One region of the Bacillus sp. GW823-FHT06A10 genome, then DNA from elsewhere that is predicted to be linked to it. Evidence: riboswitches for the same ligand, from Rfam matches in the RefSeq annotation. Region 1 holds a riboswitch; each other region holds the start of a gene.
What was found. A riboswitch is a leader RNA that binds a small molecule or an ion and turns the genes downstream of it on or off. The one in region 1 is predicted to bind S-adenosylmethionine.

Region 1 (7,686 bases):
CATGAAGTCTTAAAAACTTTTTCACGACAATTTCGTCTGGATCTTTTAATACTTTTTGATATTGTGGGACTACTGCACTATTTCCTGTTACCCCTAATCTAATATTTTGCATTACAGCAACTAAATCTGAAACAACAGCTGTCGCTGTCGGTAAACTTCCTGCGCCTGGTCCATAAAACATCGTTTCTCCAACTGCTTCACCGTACACATACACAGCGTTATATTCATTTTGTACTGCCGCAAGAGGATGTGTATTTGGAAGTAAAGTTGGTTCAACTGTAACCTCCAATTTTTCACCATCTCGTTTTGCAAGACCGATTAATTTAATTGTATAACCTAAGCTCTTACTGTATTCAATATCTTCCTCTGTAATAGAGGTAATCCCTTTTACTTTCACATCTCCAAGCTCTACATTTGTAGAGAAACCGAGAGTAGCTAAAATCGTCATTTTTCTTGCTGCATCTAAACCTTCTACGTCTGATGTTGGATCTGCTTCTGCAAATCCAAGTTGTTGGGCTTCTTTTAACACGTCGTTATATGCTCTCCCTTCGTCTGACATTTTCGTCAAAATAAAATTTGTCGTTCCATTTACAATTCCCATTACTTTCGTAATAAGATCTGAAGAAAGTCCTTCTACGATACTGCGTAAAATTGGAATTCCTCCTGCCACACTCGCCTCATAGAATAAATCAGCCTTATTATCTTTTGCTGTCGCTAATAATTCAGCTCCATGTAATGCCATTAAGTCTTTATTTGCAGTTACAACATGCTTTCCGCTTTTTAAAGCTTGTAAAATATATGATTTTGCATCATCAATGCCACCCATCACTTCGATGACAACATCAATATTTGGATTATCTAAAATTTCATTTGCATCTCGTGTTAATAGAGTAGAAGGTACCTCTACCTCTCTCTCTTTCTCAATGTTTTGCACTAATACTTTCGTTACCTTAACTGGACAACCTACTTGGTGTATGAGTCGTTCTTGATGATCCGTAATAATACGAACCACACCACTGCCAACTGTCCCAAGACCTAATAACCCAACTTGAATTTCTTTCATAGTACTGTCCACCCCTCAAAAATTGTGTTTAGATGAAATTATATGAGTAAAAAATCTGAAAAACAATGTATTTTGAACATTCGGAAAAATATAAGTTAATCTTTACAAGGAAAACGTTGCCACGTGTTACACAATCTTTCTTTACAATATATAAGGGGTTTCTTGATACACGTAATAATTCAACCAATTAGAAAACAATAAATTACCATGACTCCTCCACCTAACAAGCGGCTTTTCATCTGGATTATTATGTTTAAAATAGTTTTTTGGCACATCAATATTTAATCCCTTGTCACGATCTCGTTCGTATTCTTGTTTTAACGTCTCACAACTATATTCGCTATGTCCAAGGGCAAAAACTTGCCTTCCTTCTGGTCCAATAACAAGGTGAATACCTGCTTCTTCAGAGTTTGCTAACAATGTTAATTCTTTCACTTCTCTAATATCATTCTCTCGTACTTCTGTATGACGAGAATGCGGAGCAAAAAACAATTCATCAAATCCTTGTAACAATTTCACATGTTGCTCGCAAACCTCATGTTCAAATACACCGAACATTTTTTCCTTAAGGGGATACTTTGGAACACCATAATGATAGTACAAACCAGCCTGTGCCCCCCAGCAAATATGGAGCGTAGATGTTACATTCGTTTTTGAATACTCCATAATACGTTTAAGCTCTTCCCAATAATCTACTTCTTCAAAAGAAAGAGTTTCAACTGGTGCTCCTGTAATAATGAGCCCATCAAATTTTTCATTTTCAATATCACGAAACGTTTTATAAAAGCTCGTTAAATGGTTCTGCGCTACATTACGAGACAGATGTGATTCCATATGAAGTAAATGAACATCTAATTGCAACGGTGTGTTTCCAATTAAGCGAAGTAATTGTGCCTCTGTATCTTGCTTCGTTGGCATTAAATTTAATATAGCAATTTTCAAAGCGCGTATATCTTGTGTTTCTGCTCGCTCCTTCGTCATTACAAAAATATTTTCTTTTTGCAACACTTTGCGAGCCGGTAAATCTTTATCAATTATGATCGGCATGTGTTTTGCCTCCAACTAGAGCTGCTTCCAAATCTGCAATAATATCAGAAACATCTTCTATACCAACCGATAAACGAATTAAATCAGATGTAACACCAGCTAAACGCTGATCTTCAGCATTTAATTGTCTATGCGTCGTACTAGCGGGATGTATAACGCAAGTTCGTGCATCAGCTACGTGCGTTACAAGAGTTGCTAGTTTTACATTTGCGATAAATTCTTTTGCTGCTTCTAATCCCCCTTTAATACCAAATGTTAAAACCCCACTAGCACCTTTTTTCAAATACTTTTGTGCTAACGAGTAATTTTTATTACTATCTAATCCCGGATAATTCACCCATTCAATACGTTCATGATTAGCAAGCCACTTAGCAACTGCCAGAGCATTTTCGCTATGACGCTCCATTCGTAAATGCAAAGTCTCTAAGCCAATATTGCTAATATATGCATTGAATGGGCTCATACAATTTCCATAATCTCTTAATAGTTGAACACGTGCTTTCACAATATATGCTGCTGCACCAAAGTTTTGAACGTAACTTACACCGTGATAACTTGGATCTGGTTCAACAAGCTCAGGATATTTTCCATTTGTCCAATCAAAGTTTCCACCGTCAATTACAATACCGCCTAAAGAGCTCGCATGCCCATCGATATATTTAGTCGTAGAATGAACAATAATATTTGCCCCATATTCAAACGCTTGGCATAAATAAGGAGTTGCTAATGTATTATCAACGATAAAAGGTACCTCTAATTCTTTAGCGGCAGCTGAAAATTCTTTGAAATTTAAAACATTCATCGCTGGATTTCCTAATGATTCTGCATAGATAAGTTTCGTCTTATCGTTAGCAAGTGCCGTAATTTCATCTGCCGTTAAATTTGGATTAAAGAACGTAACATCAATGCCAAGCTTACGTAAACTCACCCCAAATAAATTAAACGTTCCCCCGTAAACAGTTGAAGAGCAAAGTAAATGATCCCCACTACTACAAATATTTAAAACTGCGAGCATAATAGCTGCTTGCCCAGAAGCCGTTGCAACAGCTCCTACACCGCCTTCTAAATCTGATAACTTCTGCTCAAATGCGGCTAGAGTAGGGTTTCCAATACGCGTATAAATATATCCTTCTGCCTCTAAGTTAAATAGAGCTGCTAAATCATCCGAAGTATCGTATTTATACGTTGTGCTTTGATAAAGTGGTAAAACACGTGGTTCACCATTCTTTGGCGTATAGCCACCTTGCACACAAATCGTTCCTTTTCCCCATGATTCTCCCATCTCTCATTCTCCTTTCTTTTATACAAAATAAAAAACTGCCCCTTTCCTGAAAACAAGAAAGGAGCAGTTTGAAAACACGCTCTAAAGGCTCTTTCTTATCTCTCAGGATTACTACCTGCAGGATTTGGCACAATTCCGTTATACGGCTGTTGCCAAGGTTTCATCGGGCCTGTCCCTCCACCTTTTCTTGATAAGACTATGCAATTACCGTTGATTTTATAGCAATAATTTCCTAATGTCAAACAGTTTTTCTGAATGTTCTAAAATAAATGTTAACAGTTTCATATAAAGCAACAAAAGAAATATATTCTAGTCTATTTCAAAAAAGACCTTTAAAAAACTCAAATCAGTCTATAAAATTAAATAAGTAATTTAACCTATAAATTCAAATTCTCTAAAATTCAGCCTATATGTTGAATAGGCGGTCCTCTCAAAAAGATACTATATATATTCAATCCATCTTCCACTAGTATATTTCACTTTTTCCCTACTGAGATTTACATAACGGAGGTATAACATGACAAATAAAAAAGATATGCAGTACATACTTGCTCTATATGGCATTCTTCTAGGATCTATAGTAGGAGCTACAGTCTGGTTATTTTTAGTCACAATAAATATTGGAATCCACTTTATTTGGAGATACTTGCCTGAAGTTCTCTCTTATCCCTCTTATTACACCCTTTGCGTAACAATAATTGGCGGGGTCCTCGTTGGTCTATCACAAAAATATTTCGGTATATATCCACGCCTTATGCCTGAAGTGATGACTGAATATAAAAAAACTGGTCGAATCGAATATCGCTTTGTCCATCAGGCTACTTTAACAGCGATTATTGTTTTAATTTTCGGAGCTAGTCTTGGTCCAGAAGCCGCACTAGTTGGAATTATAGGCGGACTGTGCACATGGGTAGGGGATCGCTTTAAATTTGCCTTAAAGGGTATGAATGAGCTAACCGAGATTGGAATTGGCGCTACTTTAAGTGTCATTTTTAACGCACCATTATTCGGTTATTTAGCACCGAATGAAAATGAGGGGGAACAAATTGCTGCTTTTTCTAAAGGAAAAAAGGCAATTGTATACTTAACTACTACTTTCGCAGGTTTTTCTGTTTATTTACTACTGAGTAAACTCGATAATCGTGGATCCTTTATTGTTGATTTCGGGGAAGGTGCACTTTCTTTCAATGAATGGATCGCATTTCTTCCACTTGCTAGTATCGGTGCTATAGTTGGTTTCTTTTATTTCAAGTTAGAATTCACATTAGAGAAGTTAATTCACCCTTTTAGGGAATACAAGCTGACACTCGGAATTATCGGTGGCATTTTATTAGGAATTGCAGGAACTTTTCTTCCGTACACATTATTTTCAGGGGAACATCAATTAAAAGAGTTAGTTGTTGAATGGAGCCATTTATCTTTTTGGATACTACTTCTTTCAGGGATTTTAAAGTTGTGTATTACTGCCGTTTGTTTGAACACAGGGTGGCGGGGTGGACATATATTCCCAATTATATTTTCCGGATCAAGTATTGGATACGCTATAGCATCTATTCTTCCTATAGATCCAGTAGCATCCGTTGCTATCGTAACGACAGCAATTTCGAGCTATGCGTTACGAAAGCCAATAGCTATAACATTACTATTACTTATGTTTTTCCCGCTTAATTTACTATTGCCAATGCTTGGTGCAGCTGCTATCGGGAATGCCTTTCCACTCCCAAAACATAACGAAAATACAAATTAACAAAAATAGACATTGGAGACGAAAGCTCCACTGTCTATTTTTTTATTACACATGCTGCTTTAATAACGCTTCTAACTCCTCAAAATTATGCACTTCATATGTCGGTATAATCCCACTATCATTTAACTTCCTTTCTGGATTAAACCAACAAGTATCAATTCCCGCTACATATCCACCTTTAATATCCGCGCTTAATGAATCCCCAATAATCAGCCCTTCTTCAGGTGCAAAGTTAGGAATCCGTTCAAAAACATAATCAAAATACTCTTTCATCGGCTTTTGAAAACCTGTATCTTCCGAAACAAAAACATCTTTAAACAATGAATGTAACCCTGCATTACGCAAACGTTTATCTTGCGTCTTAGAAACACCATTTGTCACTATATACAACTCATACTCCCCTTGAATTTGATTTATAAATTCAAACGCACCTTGCATGAGTTGATTTCCTTCTTCTAAGTAGTTACGGTAATTATTTTCGAATAATATTCCATCTACTTCTTCTCCATACTCTTTAAACAACAGAGAGAATCGTGTATTTACAACTTCATTGCGTGATAGTTCCCCTTTTTCAAAAGCATCCCAAAGACCTTTATTTATTTTTTTATAACGAGCCTCTATCTCGTCTGTTAAAGGGATTCCCTTCTCTTCAAAAAGCACCCGTAAAGCCACTTTTTCAGCCTTTTGGAAATCTAATAATGTATCATCTACATCAAATAGCAATGTTTTATATTTTTTCATAAACTCATCACACTCTCTTTTCTACAAAAACAAATTTACATAAATCGTATCATTCCTTCTTGTAAAGATAATAGGAGATATCTCATACTATAAATAGGGGTGAAAATATGAAAATCAGCAAAAATGAGGAAGAAATTTATCAATACATGCAAATCCATCAATTCCATACCCTATTTTCATTTCATGTCTTGCCATATGTAGAGCTACATTCTTTTCAAACGAAAGAGATGATATGTAGCGAAGGAAATACTCTCCCTTATCTCTATTACTTAATTTCTGGGAAGGCAAAAATATATATGAGTCATAAAAACGGGAAGGTTTCATTAATTAATTTTATTCAAGCACCATCTTTTATCGGGGAATTAGGATTAATAGGAGTAGAAAATATTACTAAGTCCGTTGAAGTACTAGAAGATTGTGTTTGTTTGGCACTTCCTCTTAAAGATTGTCAGCAACTTTTATTACAAGATGCAACGTTTTTACAGCACTTATGCAAATTTATTGGAGAAAAGACAATTACTCGCACTGAAAATTACGCAAAAAACTATAGTTATCCTTTTGAAAATCGATTAGCTGCTTTTATTTTATTAACAGAACAAAATAATTGTTATATAGAAAAGCATACTGAGGCCTCGGAATATTTAAATGTCAGCTACCGTCATCTTTTATATGTATTAAATCAGTTTTGCCAACAAAATTACTTAAAAAAAGACGGAAGAACCTATTACATACGAGATCGAATTCAATTAAAAAAACTTGCTGATGAACTAAAAATATAAAAAAAGCAGCATTAACGTTTACATGTTAATGCTGCTTTTTCGAGTGACGATTATAATTTTAATTAAAATTTACTTGCTACTTTAGCTGCTTCTTCAAGACCTGTAGCAATGATTTCTTCTGCTTTATCTGGGAATTGGTTATGTCCTTCAATAATTACTGTTTCCATGTTTGTTGCGCCGAAGAAGCCCATCATACTTGCTACATATTTAACAGCCATTTCTACCTCAGCTGCTGGACCTTCTGAATATACGCCGCCTCGTGCATTTAATAATGCAATCTTCTTATCACCGATTAGGCCAACTGGACCCTCTGGCGTGTATTTGAACGTTTTACCAGCACGGTTTAAATAATCAATATACGTGTGTAGCACTGCTGGAATCGTTAAGTTCCATAATGGGAAGCCGAAAACAACTTTATCAGCTTCTAGGAATTGATTTAAATACTTATCAGCAACTGCTACTGCTTTTGCCTCTTCTTCTGTTAAATCAAATCCTTTACCTGCCTTGAATGTACCATTGATCATGTCTACACCTACATATGGTAATTCTTCTTTATATAAATCCAGTTCTACTACTGTATCATTTGGGTGTGCTTCTTTATAGTTTGCTAAAAATGCCTCATATAATTTTACACTAACTGCTTGTTCCACTGGACGGTTGTTTGCTTTAACGAATAAAACTGTTGCCATTATTTCTTCCTCCTAATACTCACTCTTATGTTGTTATATGCTTTCAAAAAAGGTATCCCTTGTAATTGTTGTTTTGTTGCTTACAAACATATTTTATCTTTATATCAAGACAATTTCGTCCTCACATAGACGTATTTTTCCATAAAAAAAGTCCACCTTCTAAAGGCGAACTAAGTCTTACGACTTTTGTCTTATAAAATTCCATTTTTCACTGCATATAACGCCGCTTGCGTACGATCGGATAAATTTAATTTACTCAAAATGCTACTTACATGCGCCTTAACCGTCTTTTCTGTAATAACTAAAACAGATGCAATTTCCTTATTGCTCATCCCTTT
Region 2 (7,686 bases), on a different contig from region 1:
ACATTCGAAACAAAGGGGATATGAATGATGAGAATTATCTTGTATACAGGTAAAGGCGGCGTAGGAAAAACTAGCATTTCAGCAGCAACAGCAATTCAAAGTGCAAAGCAAGGATTAAAAACATTAGTAATGAGCACAGATCCTGCTCATAGTTTAGGAGATTCATTTGGTATAAAGCTATCTTCTGAGCCATTAGAAGTTCGTAAAAATTTGTGGGCACAAGAAATTAATACGATTTATGAGATGGAAAAAGGATGGGGAAAATTACAGAAATATATTACACTACTCTTCACTTCCAAAGCAGCCGATGATATTACAACAGAAGAATTAACGATGTTTCCTGGTATGGAAGATTTAATTAGCCTACTTCGCGTACTCGATTATTATAAACAAAACACATATGATGTTATCATTATTGATTGTGCCCCAACAGGAGAAACATTAGCAATGCTAAGCTTTCCAGACATGCTCGGCTGGTGGATGGAAAAATTATTTCCTATTAAAAGAAAAGTTTTAAAAGTCGTTCGTCCTGTAGCACAACCACTCCTTGGTGTCCCTCTTCCAACCGACGATATTATGGACGAATTAACAAATACATTTGAACAGCTCGGAGAAATGAGAGATATTTTATCAAACCGAGAAGTAACAAGTATCCGCATCGTTGTAAATCCTGAAAAAATGGTCATTAAAGAAGCTCAGCGCAGCTTTACTTATTTAAATTTATACGATTATAACGTAGATGCCATTATGATTAATCGCGTCATCCCTAACACCGTCACCGATCCTTATTTTCAAGCATGGAAAGATACGCAAAAGAAATATAAAACATTAATTCAAAATAGTTTTGATCCACTTCCTATTTACGAAGCTCCAATGTTTGAACAAGAAGTTGTTGGTTTGTCTATGTTAGAACGTGTAGGCGATGCTTTATTTAAAACTGATCATTGTCCTACTGAAGTGAAATTTAACGGGCGCACACAATATGTAAAAAAGGATGGCGATGAGTATATTTTCGCACTATCCATCCCCTTCTCAAACAAAAGTGAACTTGCATTAAATCAAAAAGGTGATGAGCTTATTATTCGAGCCGGTTCTGTGAAACGAAATATTACATTGCCCAAAACGTTAACACACCTTTCTATTCAAGGAGCAAAATTTGAAGAAGATGTACTAAATATACGTTTTGGAGGTGTAGTGCATGCATGAGGAACTACTACGAAGGGTAATTCGTACAAAAGTAAAAGTCGGGATGCATATATTAGAAGAGCTGCCTAATCCAATCCAGCAATCAGCTAAGCAAATACTAAATATTTTGCAAGAGGAACTAGCTGCTTATCCGAAAGAGCGAGAGCATTATGAAAATAATTTAAAAAATATCATTATTGAATAACTATCTCTGTATAGAGGGCCTTTTTTAGGCTTTCTATACTTTATTGGGGTGATGTAAGTTGATGAAAAAACATTCCACTACTATACTCTGGATCATTCCTTTATTATTTTTCATTCATAACCTTGAAGAAGCTTTCCAAATGCCACAATATATTGCTAATCAATTTTCAATTCATCTTATAACTAGCCAACAATTTTTCATTGCCATTTCCGTATTAACAATCTTTGTCTTACTTATCATCTTTCTATATCAACTGAACTTCTTGTCTTCTATATACTGGATTATTTTTATACAAGGGGCTATCTTCTTCAACTCTGTTCAACATATTGTTTTGTTTTTCATTTATCGCTCCTATAACCCCGGCGTAATATCCGCAGTTTTCATTGTTATCTTTTCTATTTTCTTTTTTTCATCCCAAAAACACTTAATTCATAAAAAGCAATTCGTAATTATACTCATGTTCAGCTTATTTTCTTACCCCATTATAATTTGGATTACCTTACTATTTGCTAGTTGCTTTCATTCATAAAGTAAAACTTTAATCAGTGGGGGTTTTACGGGGTAAAAAAAGACCAGGAAAACTCCTGGTCCATTACTCTACTTAACAAACATTGGATTCTACGTTATACAAAATTGGAAGGTACAGAATTAGGGTTCGTTTGTTAAGTAGATTATATGTTGAACGAACTAACAGCGGAGGGGTTCCTTCTGTTAGTCCATTAAACCCAATCATTATTTTACGATTTTTTCAAGCTCCTCAAGTGAAAGATCTACTGAAATTGAACCATCATTTGTTTCTTTCTTAATTGCATCTGTTACTTCTTTTGAATGGTATAGTTCAATTACTTTTTTCAGTGTTGGATCATCTTTATCTTTCGTACGAGCTGCGAAAATATTAATATAAGGCTTCGCATTTTCATTCTTTGGATCTTCTAAGAAAATAGGATCCTTCGCTGGATCTAATCCAGCTTGACCAGCAACACCGTTATTAATAACTGATGCCGCTACATCTTTTAACACACGAGGTGTTTGCTGTGCGATAACCGGTGTAATTTTTAATTTCTTCGGATTTTCAGCAATGCCGCTTGGATCTCCAAATAAGCCAAAATCTTTTTTAAGCTTTAATACTCCAGCTGCATCAAGAAGTTTTAATGCACGTGCTTGGTTCGTTGGATCGTTTGGAATTGCAATTTCTGAACCATCTGGAATTTCATTTGCCTTCTTATATTTTTCAGAGTATAAACCCATTGGCGCAATTTGTGTTGTACCAACAGCTGTAATATCTAACTTATGCTCTTTTTTAAATTGCTCTAAGAAAGCAATATGCTGAAATGAGTTTAATTCAATATCTCCATCAGCTAAAGCTTTATTTGGAGTTGTATAATCAGAGAACTCCACCAGTTTAATCTTAATCCCTTCTTTTTCAGCTTTTTTCTTCAAAATTTCCCAAGCGTCTCCATCCGTTCCAGTTACACCGACGCGAACTACTTTTTCTTTCGCTCCTGCACCCGTGTCTCCACTTGAGCAGCCACTTAATGCTGAGACTCCTACAATCGCTGATAATGCAAATGCTAAAATTTTCTTCATTTTCTTTTCCTCTCTTCCTTTTTATGATCTACGTAACAAGACTTTCGCAAAGTAGTTTCCTAAATTTTGAGCTATCTGCACGAGAATAATAAGTAAAACAACCGTTACAAACATAACTGATGTATCAAAACGTTGATAACCATATGTCATTGCCAAGTCACCAAGACCGCCACCACCGACAAGCCCAGCAACTGCAGAAAATTCAATTAAACCAACTGTCATAAATGTGATACCTAAGATTAATGGTGCTAACGCTTCTGGTACAAGGATTTCAAAAACGATTCTAATTGGCGAGGCGCCCATTGCTTGTGCTGCCTCAATTACTCCTTTCGGAACGGAAACAAGATTTGTTTCAACCATTCTAGCAATACCAATTGATGCGACTAACGTCATCGGGAAAATTGCTGCTGCTGTTCCAATCGTCGTTCCGATAACACTTCTCGTTAGTGGACTTAACGCTACTAAAAAGATAATGAATGGTACCGGACGAATTGTATTAATTATGATGTTAAGAATAGAAAAGACCCATTTATTTTCTAAAAAGTTTCCTTTTCTCGTTACATATAAAAGTAAACCTAGCGGTATACCAAGAATTGTAGCGAATATAAGGGTTACAATTACCATTAAGAGGGTATCCCCCGTCGCATCTAGTATGCGCGGCCAAAATATACTCCAATCAACTCGCATGAGCTTCTACCTCCTTCAGCTGCACTTGCAGTCTTAGATGTTGTAATGCTTTTTGAATTTCCCTCTGCTCACCTTGCAATTCTACAAGCAGATTTCCAAATAGCACATTTTGAAGTTCAATAATATTTCCGTACAGTACATTTACATCGACGTTATAGTTTTTTGCGATATATGATAGTACCGGCTGCCCTGTCTCCTCACCAGTAAATGTTAGACGATAAATTTGACCACCATTTTGAATTTTCGCTAGAACACTTTCTGGTAAATGATCATTAATAACAGAACGTACAAAGTTTTGAGTCGTCTTTGTTTTTGGTTGCGTGAAAACATCGAACAGTTTTCCTTCTTCAATAACTTTTCCCTTCTCCATTACAGCTACACGGTGACAAATTTCTTTCACAACATGCATTTCATGTGTAATAAGAAGAATTGTTAAATTGTATTCTCGATTTACTTTCTTTAATAAGTTTAGAATTTCTGTCGTCGTTTCTGGATCTAAGGCTGATGTTGCCTCATCACATATAAGAATATCTGGCGATGTCGCAAGTGCTCTAGCAATACCAACACGTTGCTTTTGTCCCCCTGATAGCTGTTCTGGATAATAGTTTGCTTTATCTTCTAACCCTACAAACTTCAGCAGTTCATTCACTCGTTCCTTTATCTCGTTCTTTGGCAATTTCGCTAACTTTAATGGATAAGCAATATTCCCAAACACTGTTCTTGAATTAAATAAATTAAAGCTTTGAAAAATCATTCCGATTCTTTGTCTTAGTTTGCGTAATTCTTTCGTCGATAATGATGTAATATCTTTATCATCTATTGCAATCGTTCCTGACGTTGGTCTCTCTAACATATTTACTAAGCGTAATAATGTACTCTTTCCAGCGCCACTAAAACCGATAATGCCAAAAATTTCGCCTTTCTCAACTGATAATGTTACATCCTCCACCGCATGAACAGATTGCCCAGCTGATTCATACACTTTACTTACATTGTTAAAAGAAATCATTTTTTCCCCTCCTATATGCTGTAAAAACTTGAAGTAGAGCTTTCGAGGTAAAATAAAAAGTGCTCTCCTTCTTATCAACCATAAAGATAAGAAGGAGAGCACTTATATGTACTCGTTCACATCTTCTCATCTTCCAAGCCTTTATATGGCTTGCTGGAGTTAGCACGGTATTAAAAAACCCGTTGCTGAGGTATCGTAGGGCCAGTCCCTCCACCTCTCTGGATAAGAATGTATCGATTTAATTGTCATTTAATTAATTCTCATTATAGAACTCAGAATAATAAGAGTCAATACATTTTTTAGAAAAATATTAATTATTCCTTTATTAAAATTTTCAGATGAAAATTCATGAGAAAATAGTAACTTTCAAGGTTATTTAAAATTCTTCTTCCTCATATTTTTAAACAGGAGAATCCTCTCTACAAATTGAATAAATTTATTTGAATATGAAACTCGGAGGCAGATAAATATATGAAAACAGCTCTTTTACTCGTCGATATTCAAAACGATTATTTTCCAAATGGAAAGATGGAATTGCGTAATCCAGTAGAAGCAAGCGAATATGCTAATCAGTTATTACAACACTTTAGAACAAACAGCGAACCTATTTTTCATATCCAACACGTAGCTATAAAAGATGACGCTACTTTTTTCCTACCTAATACAGAAGGTGTACATATTCACGAAAGCGTACGTCCACTTAGAGAAGAAACCGTTATAGTCAAACATTATCCAAATAGCTTCCGAGAAACTAATCTTCTAGAGCAATTACAGCGTTTAGACATTGAACATGTCGTCGTATGCGGGATGATGACTCATATGTGTATTGATGCTACAGTAAGGGCTGCATTCGATTTTGGCTTTCAATGTACCGTTATACATGATGCTTGTGCTACAAAAGACCTTTCTTTTAAGAACGCTACTATACCAGCTGTTTATATTCATAATACAATTTTAGCAAGTTTGAATAATATATATGCGGAAATACTTAGCAAAAAAGAGTTTGTCCAAAGAAAAAAATCCTTTTGAAAATTCAAAAGGATTTTTTTCGACTATATTATATTTACCATCTATTCATGCCCTATTTTGAGGAATTCATATTATACTTATAAAAACCTCACTAATTATTTACATTGATACATTATCATTTTTAATATCTTTTGATTGAGTCCAATTTCCCCATAAAAATTGAATATTACATGTACGAGAAGCTTCCTTAAAACTCATTCCTGTTAATGGATAACATGTGATTTTTATACTTGCAAAAATTATAATTGCTATCATTGTTATAACTGTAATTATTATGAAAGCAACTAATAACATCCAAATTGATTGCGCTGGCCAAATATTCAATCTATTCCCAATATATACAACTACTAAATTATGCATTAAATACACACCAAATGAAAAAGCAGATAAAATTTGTATCCACTTAAACATAAACGGATTCATTGAGTAATTTCTAAAATACTCTTTTACTAATAAGAAGATTGAACCTGAAAGCATTACTTCGAATACTCTAACGTATGCCTTAAAATCCTCAGAGTATTCCCCTATTTTAACCGTTGCATACCAAGTACCCAATATAATTAAAAATGTATCTATAACGATTATGGATAGTAACAACCTTTTGGATACCTTCTTCTCATATGTCATTAAATAATAACCTATGAGGAAATACCCTATATATCCGCCTAAAAAGTTCATATCAAAATTAGGATACAACGTAAATATTGGTTTTAATTCATTTGGAACTAGTACTGCAATTGTTGGCAATAGCGAACTTACTATAAACCAAAGAATTAACATGTACTTTATAAGCTCTTTACTTAAAGCATCTACCATTTTCTTCAAAAGAGGAGAAAGAATATACAAAGGAATAATGGCATACATAAACCAAAGATGTACTGTCGCTGCTTGATTCGGCATGTATAAAATACTCTTAATAACATTTGTTATTTGTATCGGCCTTGGCGTAAAGTATAACACAGCAATAGTTGACCATATAATAAATGGCACAATTAATTTTGGCAAACGTTCTGTATAAGTTATTTTAAGTGATTCCGTTTTACTACTCCTCATTAACATCGCACCAGAAATCATAAAGAAGATAGGTACACTCGTACTAAATACAGTTGTCAGTGCATTCGTTATATGCCAAGTACCCGAACCGATATTCCCCCGTAAACTTCCTGCAGCAGTATGAAGAAACACTACCGCAAACATCGAAAATACACGTAGTACGTCAACATATTCAACATAATTCTTTTTATTCATCTAACAATCATCCCTTCCCACATAACATTTCCCCTCACCATTTTTGTCTTTTCCAAAAGTACAAATCTATTATGCCAGAATATAATAAATATTAAAACAATAATTAAAACTTAAAATCTCGATATTCGATTATAAAATCACTTAGTATACTATACAAAATCCTAAAAATAAATTTAATTTTTTTCTTATATATTTAATATTTTCCAAATCAACTACTTAAATAGAGAGTTTTTCTTCTATCTAATTATTGAAGATTCCGAAATCAAGACTCTTGATCTATGTCAATAAAAAAACACTCCTTTCAGTGAGCAAAACCGAAAGGAGTGTTCCTTGTCGAACCATAGATTTTCTTTCAAATTGTATTATACAGGAAATTCTCAAAATGAATACTAAAAAATATGACTAATACGTCAACTTTTCTCATTATTTTATTTCTGTTTACATATTTATCCCGCTATTAATAGGTTTTAGCTCATTCTCTTCGAACGACGGTAATATATGGGGTTTCAATTTTAAAAGGAGCTCTTCACACTTTGTGAAGAGCTCCTCTACTATTTCTTATAAAGTTTCAGAAGTAGTTTTTGCTTGCATGTGAAGTGCTAAGTAATCAGGTCCACCAGCTTTAGAGTCTGTACCAGACATGTTAAAGCCACCGAATGGTTGGTAACCTACGATTGCACCAGTACATCCACGGTTGAAGTATAAGTTACCAACGTGGAAGTCTTCACGTGCTTTT
Region 3 (7,686 bases), on a different contig from region 1:
CATCTTCTCCAGCAACATACTTCACATTACATTGTGATAAAAGCTGCCCCATACTTCTTTTCTCTTCCTGAAGTAAAGCATAAATCTTTTCTTTCACACGGTTATGATACGCTGCAAGTAGCGGCTGTTTTCTTCCATTAATAATAGGTACAACTGCATCATATTCATTGCTCGTTTGCTCCAGTAAAATGGTAAACCATTCATGCGAAACATTTGGCGCATCGCAAGGCATAATAGCATACCAATCTGCTTCTATGTATTCCATTCCGGATACAATACCGGCCAGCGGTCCATTCCCTTTATAGTGCGGGATATCTTCTATAACAGGAACTTGTACGAATTGCTCTACTCGCTCTTTTATATCAGAATGACTAATGACTACAACTTCTTGGAGCGCACTTGTCATCTCTTTCAAAATATGCTCAATAAAAGTACTACCTTGCCAGCTCGCTAACGCTTTCGGCTCACCAAATCTACTCGACATACCGCCCGCTAATACAATTCCAGCCCACCTACTCATTGGCGATGTAGCTCAAATGTAATATGGCCTAATTCCGGTAAAATTAATTTATTCATCGCAAGGCGAACCGCCCCGCTCGATCCTGGCATCGAGAAAACTACTTTGCGCCCAATTGTACCCCCAATCGCTCTACTTAACATTGCGCTGCTCCCGATATCTTCTAAATAACTAATCATGCGGAACAACTCACCAAACCCGACAATCTCTTTATCTAATAGAGCTGACACTGCTTCAATTGTTACATCACGCTTCGTAATACCAGTACCGCCATTTGTTAATACAACATCTACATCTTCCTTATGATAACCAGCTAACACTGCTTGCTGAATACTTTCTTTATCATCTTTTACAATTTCATAAGAGGTTACTGTATGGCCCGCTTCTTTTAACAATTCATGTAATAGTTGTCCGCTCTTATCCGTTTCTTCCGTACGTGTATCGGAAATCGTAACAATCTTGCAACGCACTTCTTTTGGAGCTTGTTTTTTATGTTCAGTTACACTCATTTTTTATCTTTCCTTTCTTAAAGACTTTTCTTCATTTTATCATACATATCTTTACACAATTATGTATGAAGCCAATCATGCGCCATGATACAATATAAGTATACTAACCCACAAAAAGGAAACTGCACTTTCTTATACTCCTAGACTACATATCTTTAGTTACTCTTTATATTTTCTACATAATAGAATTCAATTTTAAAACTTGTACTAAAAAATAAATTGGAGGTCTACATAGTATGGAACTTTATAAAAAATTAACAACAACATTCATCCTCTTATTCATCGCTTCAATCACTGTCGGCTTTTCCTTAAAAGGTGCAATTCCATACGCTACATTAGTAAGCATTATATTCGCGACACTATTTTTACTAAACAGTGCCTTTTGCGCAGGTAAAGCACGTCAAATGAAAGGTTGATTGCATATCTTCCAGAAGAAATCCACCCTTTGTAAATCATGTAAAAGGAAATACAAACGTATGAAAAGGCATGGATTCATATGCCTTTTCCAGCAAGTGGCATGACTAATACGAAAAAGTATATTGAGCTAGAAGGCGAAGTATATTGCAAATCATGCATTCAAATTGTAAGTAAAACGAAATAAAAAAAGCTTTGCGCTCACCGCGCAAAGCTTTTTTTCATATATTATAGACCAGCTTGCTCTTTTAAAGCTGCAGCTTTGTCTGTACGTTCCCATGAAAGATCTACATCAGTACGTCCGAAGTGGCCGTAAGCTGCTGTTTGTTTGTAAATTGGGCGACGTAAGTCTAGCATTTTAATAATACCAGCTGGGCGAAGATCGAAGTTGTTACGAACTAGTTCTACTAGTACGTCTTCAGATACTTTACCTGTGCCGAATGTATCAACTGAAATTGATACTGGTTGTGCTACACCGATTGCGTATGCAAGTTGTACTTCTGCTTTGTCAGCAAGACCAGCTGCTACGATGTTTTTCGCAACATAACGAGCTGCATATGCTGCAGAACGGTCAACTTTTGTTGCATCTTTACCAGAGAATGCACCGCCGCCATGGCGAGCGTATCCACCGTAAGTATCAACGATGATTTTACGTCCTGTTAAACCAGCATCACCTTGTGGTCCACCAATTACGAAGCGGCCAGTTGGATTAATGAAGAATTTCGTTTCTCCATCCATTAATTCTGCTGGTACTACAGCTTTAATTACGTGCTCTTTTAAGTCGCGATCGATTTCTTCCCATGTAACATCTGGGTGATGTTGTGTAGAAATTACGATAGTATCAACACGTACTGGTTTACCATTTTCATCATACTCAACTGTAACTTGCGTTTTTCCATCTGGACGTAAGTATGATAATGTATCATCTTTACGTACTTCAGTTAAACGGCGAGCTAATTTGTGAGCAAGCGAGATTGGAAGTGGCATTAACTCTTGTGTTTCATTACATGCGAAACCAAACATTAAACCTTGGTCTCCTGCACCAATTGCCTCAATCTCAGCGTCAGTCATTTGACCTTCGCGTGCTTCTAGCGCTTGGTCAACACCCATAGCGATGTCAGCAGACTGCTCATCGATAGATGTTAAAACAGCACAAGTTTCTGCATCGAATCCGTATTTTGCGCGTGTGTAACCAATGCCTTGAATTGTTTCACGAACGATTTTTGGAATATCTACGTAAGTAGAAGTCGTAATTTCCCCCGCTACCAATACTAAACCAGTTGTTACAGTTGTTTCACAAGCTACACGTGCATTTGCGTCTTTTGATAAGATCGCATCTAAAATTGAATCAGAAATTTGGTCACAAATTTTATCTGGATGTCCTTCAGTTACAGACTCAGATGTGAACAGATGACGTTTTTTTGTCATGTGGTAAACCTCCCTACAGTAATTGTATATATTGTACGGAACTCATCCTTAATTTGCCACAAACTGCGACATACATTTATTCTCCCACACAAGCATACAGAAAAACCTTTCCTACTTTACATAGAGGAAAGGTTTAATTTGCTACTTGCATACTGCTTTTTGCCCTTCGCTCTTATCGTTCGAGACCTGTAGCCTCGCACAGGTTTTAGCACCTATTCACCTGCATTTATCAATACAAGTGAGGTTGCTGGGCTTCATCGGGCCTGTCCCTCCGCCAGCTCGGGATAAGAGAGTATCCGTCCCAACCTATACTAAAGAAATGATATTCATTTGTCAATTAATATTCACATTTTCCTGAAAGTTTTTCTCAATACGCCTGAAATGAAATATTAATAGGGAAATAATACATTCACACAAACAAAAAGAAATAAATAGTATACATTATTTATATAATTGTGTTATACTCTTGTTGGGGATTACGAGAAATATTTCATTAAATGAAAAGGATGGTATATAAATATGAGTACTGTGAATGTCCAAATTGGTTTACACGAATTATTGAACGGAAGCAATGCACAGATTCAACTAAGTGTTCCGCAATTAGTGGAAAAAGTATTAATGCGAAATGAAGGGAAATTAACTTCGACTGGTGCCGTTTCTGCTTCAACTGGAAAATATACAGGACGTTCTCCTAAAGATAAATTTATTGTGAAAGAAGCATCGGTTGCTGACAAAATTGCTTGGGGAGCTGTGAACCAACCGATTTCTGAAGAACATTTTAATAAATTATATACTAAAGTTTTAGAATACTTAAAAGAAAAAGAAGAGTTATTCGTCTTCAAAGGATTTGCAGGCGCTGACCGCAATTACCGCCTACCAATTCAAGTTATTAACGAATATGCATGGCACAATTTATTTGTACATCAATTATTCATTCGTCCAACTGAAGAAGAATTAACAACTCATGAATCAGAGTTCACAATTGTTTCTGCACCGAATTTCAAAGCTGATCCAGCTGTTGACGGTACAAACTCTGAAGCATTCATTATGGTTTCATTCGAAAAACGTATCGTACTAATTGGTGGTACAGAATACGCTGGAGAAATGAAAAAATCAATCTTCTCTATTATGAACTTCTTATTACCTGAACAAGATATCCTTTCTATGCATTGCTCTGCAAACGTAGGTGAAGAAGGCGACGTAGCACTATTCTTCGGTTTATCTGGAACAGGTAAAACAACATTATCTGCTGATCCAAACCGTAAATTAATCGGTGATGATGAGCACGGTTGGTCTGATAACGGTGTATTCAATATTGAAGGCGGTTGCTATGCAAAATGTGTAAACCTTTCTCACGAGAAAGAACCACAAATTTTCGATGCAATCAAATTTGGATCTGTTTTAGAAAACGTTATCATTAATGACCAAACGCGTATCGCCGACTACAACGATACTACTTTAACAGAAAATACTCGTGCTGCATACCCTATGCATGCGATCGACAATATCGTACTGCCAAGTGTTGCTGGACACCCAAATACAATTATTTTCTTAACTGCTGATGCATCTGGCGTATTGCCTCCAATCAGTAAGTTATCAAAAGAGCAAGCTATGTATCATTTCTTAAGTGGTTACACTAGTAAACTAGCAGGAACAGAGCGCGGCGTTACATCTCCGCAAGCTACATTCTCAACTTGCTTCGGTTCACCATTCTTACCACTTGATGCATCTCGCTACGCTGAAATGCTTGGTGAAAAAATCGAGAAACACGATGCGAAAGTATTCCTAGTAAACACTGGCTGGACTGGCGGCGAGTACGGAGTTGGTAAACGTATGAACTTAGGTTATACTCGTGCAATGATTCAAGCAGCATTAAGCGGCGAACTTGCAAAAACTGAAACAGCTAAACATGACATCTTCGGTCTTGAAGTTCCACTTCACGTACCAGGTGTACCTGACGAAGTGTTAATGCCTGAACAAACTTGGGCTGATAAAGCTGCTTACAAAGCAAAAGCAATCGAGCTTGCAAATGAATTCAAAGAGAACTTCAAAAAGTTCGAAAGCGTTTCTGAAGATATCATTAACTTAGGCGGTCCAATCGCTTAAATTAAAACTTTCTGTTGGAATAACCCTTTACTCATATGAATAAGTGTCGTGTAACCGTAAAGTTTCGCGTACTCACCGACAAAACCCAATGCGGCTTAACGGTTACACACACTTACATAAAAAAGAAGCTTACGTGAAAACGTAAGCTTCTTTCTATATCTTATATAAAGTGAAATGCTAATCTCTTCATCTGTGACCTAGATTATAAAATTACAGCTTCGAATATATACATTATATCACTACTCGCTACATCTCTCGAGTTTCACATCGTATGGGGTTAAAAAAGGCCCTGACCGCTTCTATTTGTGGCTGGATCATCTATTCCATCTAAAAAGAAGTCTTTTATCTTTTTATCTCTTTTAGCTCTTTGTTAGTTCTTTCTCATCTTTCATGCTATAGTATCCTAAATTCACAACGATTAAGAAATAACCACCCATAATCCCTACTGCAAATGCCCACATAACCATGTGGTGCTCAATTTCGTACATAATAATAGCACCCAAAATGGCAGCTGCAAAACGGTTAAACATACCGAGTGTCGGTGCTTTCGTCTTCTTTACAATACTATCTCCAAGCTTCTCAATTCTTCTCCCTAGAAGCCAAACGCAATACATACTTACAATAAGCCCAATTCCAGCGCCTAAAAAGTGTGCTGAAAACGGTGTTAACATCCAACCTAGTAACAAAATACCTAGTATATAATACGATTGGATTTTAAATGATCTTAGTGACATACTAATCATGCTGTACCTCTCTTCATTCGTTCTTATCTATCCAACAAAAAATTTCTTTCAAATTCATATTCCTTACATCCATTTCACTCAAATTAAAAACAACATAAACAGTATGTTTATGTTGTTTAAATGCTTTTAGAAAATAATATTATACAAGATTTCAAACATTATATTCTCATATTTTGTGACGGTTTTTCAAACTTTTTTCGTCCATTTATGAAAAAAATGATATCAATTTATGAACATACGGATATGATGTAATAAGCACACAAATAAAGGGGGCGTCTAATGATTTATTTTTTAATGGCTCTCATTCATCTCATTATCCCTGCACTTATCGGACTTTCGTTGTATTGGTACACGAAAAACCATAGCATTTTTTACGCTGTCCTCGGTGTTCTTCTTCCAGGTATTATTCTTATTACACTCTTCCGTATTCCATTTTTAAACTTAATTCCACTTATTACTGCTATCTTATTTCTCATCTTCTTACCAAAAATAAAAAAATAGGAAAGCAGATCATAGGTGATCTGTTTTCCTATTTTGATATAGGTTCCCCTGCAATAGAATGAACTTTTACTTTCTCCGATTTCACAAACCATAAACCGACAAAAATGATAATTCCACCGATGATTTGTTGAAACGATACATATTCATTTGCCCAGACAGCTGCAAATAAAACAGCTACAAGCGGCGTTATATACATATATACCATCGTATGTGACGCCCCAATTTTTTGAACACCAACATACCACATTACTAGACCAAATACTGTGACAAAGAAAATAGAATATAGTAAAGCAAATAGTGTCATTCCGTGAGTAATGTGAAATGGCATGACAAACACATGCGGACCACTTAACAATAATAGCGGAATCGCACCCACTAATGCAGACCATGCTGTAACACGTAATGCTGAATATTTTTTAATTAATGGTCCTGCTAAAACAGGATAAAGCCCCCAGCATATTGATGTAATAAGTCCAATTCCATTGCCATAAAAAGAACTAGTAAGTGAATGTCCTGCTACTAAAACTAATGCTGCACCAACAAAAGCAATCATAGAACCGATTAACTTTCGAGAAGAAAAATTTTCTTGTTTCAGAAAAATCGCAAATACAGTTGTAAAAATAGGTGAAATAGAAATGAGTAAAGAGGCATTTGTAGCGGATGTATATTTGACAGTTTCCATAAATAACGTTTGATACAGTATAATACCTACAACGCTAACGATGATTAGTCTAGGTATATCCTTTCGCTCCATATAAACCGACTTTTCAATAAAAAAGGTAAGAAGTAACAGGAGCGGTGCCGCCGCCATCATACGAAGTGCAGTAAATTCAATTGCTGTAAATTCTAAAAATCCATACTTTGCAATCGTATAGTTAATCCCCCAAATAATAACAACACTTAAAATTAATAACTCAATTCCCCATCTTCTCATGCGTATCCCCTCCGCAAAGAAGATTATACAGAAAATTCAATCACATGTACATTTCATTATGTGAAAAAATCTTTTTACTATTGAAACGTTTTGGTAAATGAAATTATATCGGCGATTTCCCAAATATATCAGCGCAACTCCATTTATATCAGCGATTTTTTCAATATATCGACTTATCAACAAAAATCGACAATAATAGCGACTTATAAAATAAAAAAATGTGAGTCCAAAATACATTTTGGACTCACATTTCCTTTACTATACTCGAACGTGTAATTTCATATTTGGATTATAAAACTGGCTTGGGCTCTTCAACTGAAAAGTTCCTCCACCTTCATGCCAATCAACCGTTAACTTATCGTCCATAAATACAAGCTTTGTACGATCAGCGATAAAATTCATTGTGCTTGATTCAATATCCACATCGCGCTCATCTTTCTCTGCTACAGCTACTAAATCGATGATTCCGCTCATAACACAACCGCAACCCTCATTATCGTAAAATAACTTTATATATTTCGCTTCACTTGGAAT

Region 2: linked by a shared signal. The riboswitch ahead of AC1Q8M_RS23950 (methionine ABC transporter ATP-binding protein) and the one ahead of AC1Q8M_RS23350 (bifunctional O-acetylhomoserine aminocarboxypropyltransferase/cysteine synthase) in region 1 are both predicted to bind S-adenosylmethionine.
Region 3: linked by a shared signal. The riboswitch ahead of metK (methionine adenosyltransferase) and the one ahead of AC1Q8M_RS23350 (bifunctional O-acetylhomoserine aminocarboxypropyltransferase/cysteine synthase) in region 1 are both predicted to bind S-adenosylmethionine.

Annotation. Positions count from the first base shown of each region.
Region 1 covers NZ_JBXAHT010000003.1:507,420-515,105, forward strand. Annotated here, with positions in the region: gene AC1Q8M_RS23340 (homoserine dehydrogenase) at 1-1,063, opposite strand, end outside; gene metA (homoserine O-acetyltransferase MetA) at 1,205-2,110, opposite strand; gene AC1Q8M_RS23350 (bifunctional O-acetylhomoserine aminocarboxypropyltransferase/cysteine synthase) at 2,094-3,392, opposite strand; SAM riboswitch class I at 3,485-3,589, opposite strand; gene AC1Q8M_RS23355 (chloride channel protein) at 3,910-5,139, shown strand; gene AC1Q8M_RS23360 (YjjG family noncanonical pyrimidine nucleotidase) at 5,185-5,880, opposite strand; gene AC1Q8M_RS23365 (transcriptional regulator YeiL) at 5,988-6,659, shown strand; gene AC1Q8M_RS23370 (FMN-dependent NADH-azoreductase) at 6,722-7,348, opposite strand; gene AC1Q8M_RS23375 (response regulator) at 7,540-7,686, opposite strand, start outside.
Region 2 covers NZ_JBXAHT010000004.1:29,110-36,795, reverse strand. Annotated here, with positions in the region: gene AC1Q8M_RS23975 (ArsA family ATPase) at 25-1,206, shown strand; gene AC1Q8M_RS23970 (DUF3926 domain-containing protein) at 1,199-1,390, shown strand; gene AC1Q8M_RS23965 (HXXEE domain-containing protein) at 1,452-1,919, shown strand; gene AC1Q8M_RS23960 (MetQ/NlpA family ABC transporter substrate-binding protein) at 2,123-2,977, opposite strand; gene AC1Q8M_RS23955 (methionine ABC transporter permease) at 2,999-3,664, opposite strand; gene AC1Q8M_RS23950 (methionine ABC transporter ATP-binding protein) at 3,654-4,673, opposite strand; SAM riboswitch class I at 4,797-4,902, opposite strand; gene AC1Q8M_RS23945 (cysteine hydrolase family protein) at 5,145-5,702, shown strand; gene AC1Q8M_RS23940 (acyltransferase) at 5,802-6,950, opposite strand; gene pruA (L-glutamate gamma-semialdehyde dehydrogenase) at 7,509-7,686, opposite strand, start outside.
Region 3 covers NZ_JBXAHT010000002.1:105,389-113,074, reverse strand. Annotated here, with positions in the region: gene AC1Q8M_RS15335 (molybdenum cofactor guanylyltransferase) at 1-520, opposite strand, end outside; gene AC1Q8M_RS15330 (MogA/MoaB family molybdenum cofactor biosynthesis protein) at 517-1,026, opposite strand; gene AC1Q8M_RS15325 (hypothetical protein) at 1,263-1,442, shown strand; gene metK (methionine adenosyltransferase) at 1,669-2,868, opposite strand; SAM riboswitch class I at 3,038-3,159, opposite strand; gene pckA (phosphoenolpyruvate carboxykinase (ATP)) at 3,388-4,974, shown strand; gene AC1Q8M_RS15310 (ATP synthase subunit I) at 5,334-5,717, opposite strand; gene AC1Q8M_RS15305 (hypothetical protein) at 5,997-6,218, shown strand; gene AC1Q8M_RS15300 (DMT family transporter) at 6,247-7,152, opposite strand; gene AC1Q8M_RS15295 (iron-sulfur cluster biosynthesis family protein) at 7,411-7,686, opposite strand, start outside.